DNA from 2 places in the Pseudescherichia vulneris genome. Region 2 is predicted to be linked to the other one. Evidence: predicted binding sites of a transcription regulator. Region 2 holds the regulator's gene; the other holds the start of a gene.

Region 1 (2,403 bases), 350 kb from region 2:
AGATGTAACCTTTCGGCACGTGGATGCCAAAACTCTCCAGCATCAGCGTAAAGCCAACCAGGATCAGGAACGACAGCGCCAGCATTTTTACCGATGGGTGTCGATCGACAAACTCGCCGATAGGACGCGCGGCAAACATCATCACTCCGACGGAGATCACCACCGCCGCCATCATAATGAACAGATGATCCGACAGACCCACCGCCGTAATGACCGAGTCGAGGCTAAAGATAATATCCAGCATCATGATCTGCACGATGGCACCGAGGAAAGAGTGAACGTTGGTTTTCAGCCCCTCCTCTTCACCTTCGATCGTTTCATGGATCTCCTTGCTGGCCTTCCAGATCAGGAACAGACCGCCGAGCAGCAGGATCAGATCGCGGGCAGAGACCGCATGATCGAAAACGCTGAACAGCGGGGTCGTCAGCCGGATGACCCAAGAGATTGAGGCCAGCAGCGCCAGACGCATCAGCATTGCGCCTGCCAGACCGATACGCCGGGCATGGTTGCGCTGTGCGGTCGGGAGCTTAGCAACGACCAGAGAGAGGAAAATAATATTGTCGATCCCGAGCACAATCTCCAGCAGCGTCAGCGTACCGAGCGCGAGCCAGGCGTTGGGATCGGTTATCCATGCAAATAACATCGTAAAGTCCTGCCAAAAAATGAAGCGCTAATTATAAGCTTCCGGCAGACAAGGGCAAAAAATTTAATAACCCTGCAACAAAAAATGTCGCGCCAGCAGCGCGCGAGTGAAGTTCTTTTTCAAATAGAAGCCGCGCGGCAGCGTCAGAATCGGCTGGCCATGCTGGCCCACCGCCTCGGTCAGGGCCTTACTGTTCGCCGCCTTTGGCCGAAGTTGTAGCACCTCGCCATGACGGGCGGTAATGCTCTCTACCTGACCCAGCACGATAAGATCCATCAGCTCCTCCCAGTCCATGCGCAACTGCTGCTCTTCCTGCTCGCTGGGACTCCACAGCAACGGCGAGCCAACCCGGCGGCTGGCGACAGGAAGCTCCCGCGAGCCCTCTACCGGGATCCACAGCACCCGCTTCAGCTTGTGACGCACGTGGCTGCTCTCCCATGTGACGCCGCTGTTGCCGGTGAGTGGCGCAACGCAAACGAAGGTTGTCTCCAGCGGACGGCCCAGGCTATCCACCGGAATGGTCTTCAGCTCTACCCCCAGCGCAGCGAAATCTTGCTCAGGCTTGCTGCCCGCGCTCGCCCCTAGCCAGCGCTCCAGCAGCACCCCGGTCCAGCCCTTATCACGCTTGAAGTCTGCCGGAACCGGCAGTCCAGCCAGTGCACCCAACTCGCCAAGGGTCAGCCCGGCCAACCGCTGCGCCTGCTCAAGCAAAGCGCTTTCCGAGTCCGGTGGAGAGGTAAAAGGAGAGAGCGGCAGCATATGTACAACCTCTGGTTAAAAAATGAACAGTAATAGTGCACAGGGGGCAACGCGATAGATTTTTTCCCGCAGCGATAAACAACGCAATGATTTTTAGGATTTTTTTCCCTTGCGCTGTGTTTGTTGCGCAACGGCTCGCAATGTTTTCCAATTCTGGTCACTGACAATGAACAGGATCTTACACCATGTTATCCACAGAAAAGTGGGATAAGTGGGAAAAACCCGCACTACTGTTTCCATTTACAGCCTTGACGTGCGACCAAAATCGAATTTTCGCACAAATTGTGCTTAACTTATTGGCACAAACTGTGGATAAAACCGACTCTGTTCGATCTTTCATCAGTTGTCGGATCGTGCCTGTGATACACATCACATAATGATCCCGATAGCATAAAGATCGGGGTATAACCTAATGAATAGTCCCAAATTATTTTTACGAGTGATAAACTGATTGTCCAGGGCCGTCAGGGTTTTCCCGGAGTAATTCCGTACTTCTGCACAACTCTATCCACAGAAATCGTGAATAAAACCGCCGCCGATGCGCCCATTCTGTTTATAACTCAGGTGATAATTGTGAGTTATTCAAATGTTATTCGGTTATAGCGCATTGAGAGAGTGGTTTACCGTATCTCACGAGTGTGAAACAATCGTTTAATTCAGGTTTATTTTGAGGTAGTCCGGTGATTGATGACGATGGCTACCGCCCAAATGTGGGTATCGTAATCTGTAATCGACAAGGCCAGGTTATGTGGGCCAGGCGCTTCGGTCAGCACTCATGGCAGTTTCCCCAGGGGGGTATCAACCCTGGAGAGTCCCCGGAGCAAGCTATGTACCGAGAGCTGTTCGAAGAGGTGGGGCTGAGCCGTAAGGATGTACGTATTCTTGCTTCGACCCGCAGCTGGTTACGTTACAAGTTACCGAAACGTTTGGTGCGTTGGGACACAAAGCCGGTTTGTATCGGCCAAAAACAGAAGTGGTTTCTTTTGCAATTGATCAGCAAC
Region 2 (2,403 bases):
ACGCAACGTCAGTAAGTCTGCCTTCGAGTTATAAGGCAAAACGTACATAATAGGGCGTGAGGTATCGAGTCCAGGTTCCTGGGCAGGTTCTGCCGGAATCGACTTGCTTTTTACCAACACGCTTAATGGTAAATTCAGTAATTTGTAGTAAATTCGTGGCCAGCCGGACATAAACAATGTGAAGCCTCTGGTTAATAATGCCATTGCGCCGCAAGAATATCAGAAAGCGCGCAGAATATCTTTTGTACCTCGGTACGCTCGCATAGACATTGACGATAATTACGTAAAAAGGTTCTTTTGATGGCCAATAATACCACTGGTTTAACCCGAATCATTAAAGCCGCAGGGTACTCATGGAAGGGTGTTCGTGCGGCATGGCTTAACGAAGCCGCCTTCCGCCAGGAGTCCGTCGCGGTGATCCTCGCCATTGTCATCGCCTGCTGGCTCGACGTAGACGCCATTACCCGCGTGCTGCTTATTGGGTCCGTTGTGCTGGTAATGATAGTGGAGATCCTGAACAGCGCGATCGAAGCGGTTGTCGACCGTATTGGCACTGATTTTCATGAGCTTTCGGGCCGGGCCAAAGACATGGGCTCGGCGGCGGTGCTGATGTCTATTCTGCTCGCGCTGGCAACCTGGGGCATGCTGCTCTGGTCACATTACCGTTAAGGCGCGCAAAATCGGGCTTGCGCGGCGATTTTGCTCAAAATTTGGTTTCAAAAACAGTTTTTGCTGTATATACTCACAGCATAACTGTATATACACCCAGGGGGCGGGATGAAAGCGTTAACAGCCAGGCAGCAAGAGGTGTTTGATCTCATTCGCGATCACATCAGCCAGACCGGCATGCCGCCGACGCGTGCTGAAATTGCGCAGCGTTTGGGATTCCGTTCGCCAAACGCGGCGGAAGAACACCTGAAAGCGCTGGCGCGTAAAGGCGTTCTTGAGATTGTTTCCGGCGCATCGCGCGGGATCCGACTGCTGCAGGAAGAGGAAGATGGTCTGCCGCTGATTGGGCGCGTCGCTGCCGGTGAGCCGCTTCTGGCGCAGCAGCATATTGAAGGTCACTACCAGGTCGATCCATCCCTGTTTAAGCCCAGCGCCGATTTCCTGCTGCGGGTTAGCGGGATGTCGATGAAAGATATCGGCATTATGGATGGCGATCTGCTGGCAGTGCATAAAACGCAGGAAGCGCGTAACGGTCAGGTGATCGTGGCGCGTATCGATGATGAAGTCACGGTAAAGCGGCTGAAAAAGCAGGGCAACACCGTACAGCTGCTGCCTGAAAACAGCGACTTCGATCCTATCGTTGTTGACCTGCGTCAGCAGAACTTCAGTATTGAAGGGCTGGCGGTTGGCGTTATTCGCAACGGCGAATGGCTCTGATATCCTATAAGTGCCTGTGGCAGTTCCTTTTATTCTGTCACAGCGCTTAATCTACTTTTTGCTCCCGCGTTTTATACCTCTTTTTTAACCTTGTCTTCCTGTCGTTTGTGCGCCTCTGAATGGTTAAATATTCCGAATAAATCTCACCCTGGAAAATCCTTAGCTACAATTATTATCACGTTCAGCAGATAACGAACGTAACGAAGGACCAACGAATATTGCTATTCAACACCGAACGATGATGAGGATACCATTATGAATAAAGACGAAGTCGGCGGTAACTGGAAACAGTTCAAAGGTAAAGCGAAAGAGCAATGGGGCAAATTAACGGACGATGACATGACCGTTATTGAAGGTAAGCGCGACCAGCTGGTCGGTAAAATTCAAGAACGTTACGGTTATCAGAAAGACCAGGCCGAGAAAGAAGTTGGCGAATGGGAAACCCGTAACGAGTATCGCTGGTAATCTCTTAGATTAACAGCCTGGATGCCCTACCCGACGGTACAAGGATGTACCGACCTATCTTCTGTTTCTATCCCTACATTAACGCGGTTTTTTCTTCACTAAAATGCTGTGATCGTGCTGGCATTCGCCCTGATGACGGCAGGCTTCCACTTCCGAACATGCGGCACAAAGCCCGTGCGCCTCTAGGACATTATGCCGTAGCGCAAAGCCCATCTTTGCCGCCAGCGCGTGCATAATATCTTCTACGCCCTCAGCCGCTTCCTCTTTCACTACGCCACAGCGATCGCAAATGAACATTGCCGACGTATGCGTAGGCTGATCGAAGAGGTGACACAGCACGTAGCTGTTTGTCGACTCAACCTTATGCACAAATCCCTGCTCCAGCAGGAAGTCGAGGGCGCGGTAAACCGTCGGCGGCTTGGCCTGTGGCTCAGATACGCGCAAAAGATCGAGTAAGTCATAGGCGCTGATCGCACCCTGTTGCAGGCTCATCAGGCGCAAAACCTCAAGGCGCTGCGGGGTCAGGCGCACGTTGCGCTGCGCGCACAGCGT

The links. The regulator LexA, encoded in region 2, represses DNA repair genes until DNA is damaged. The targets are predictions, from matches to a motif close to TNCTGTATGTACATACAGNA.
Region 1: the regulator LexA is predicted to act here: its motif matches at 1,631-1,650, upstream of mutH (DNA mismatch repair endonuclease MutH).

Annotation. Positions count from the first base shown of each region.
Region 1 covers NZ_LR607338.1:4,002,896-4,005,298, reverse strand. Annotated here, with positions in the region: gene FN633_RS16545 (TerC family protein) at 1-643, opposite strand, end outside; gene mutH (DNA mismatch repair endonuclease MutH) at 707-1,402, opposite strand; gene rppH (RNA pyrophosphohydrolase) at 2,083-2,403, shown strand, end outside.
Region 2 covers NZ_LR607338.1:3,656,418-3,658,820, reverse strand. Annotated here, with positions in the region: gene plsB (glycerol-3-phosphate 1-O-acyltransferase PlsB) at 1-171, opposite strand, end outside; gene FN633_RS15160 (diacylglycerol kinase) at 301-669, shown strand; gene lexA (transcriptional repressor LexA) at 778-1,386, shown strand; gene FN633_RS15150 (CsbD family protein) at 1,642-1,851, shown strand; gene zur (zinc uptake transcriptional repressor Zur) at 1,930-2,403, opposite strand, start outside.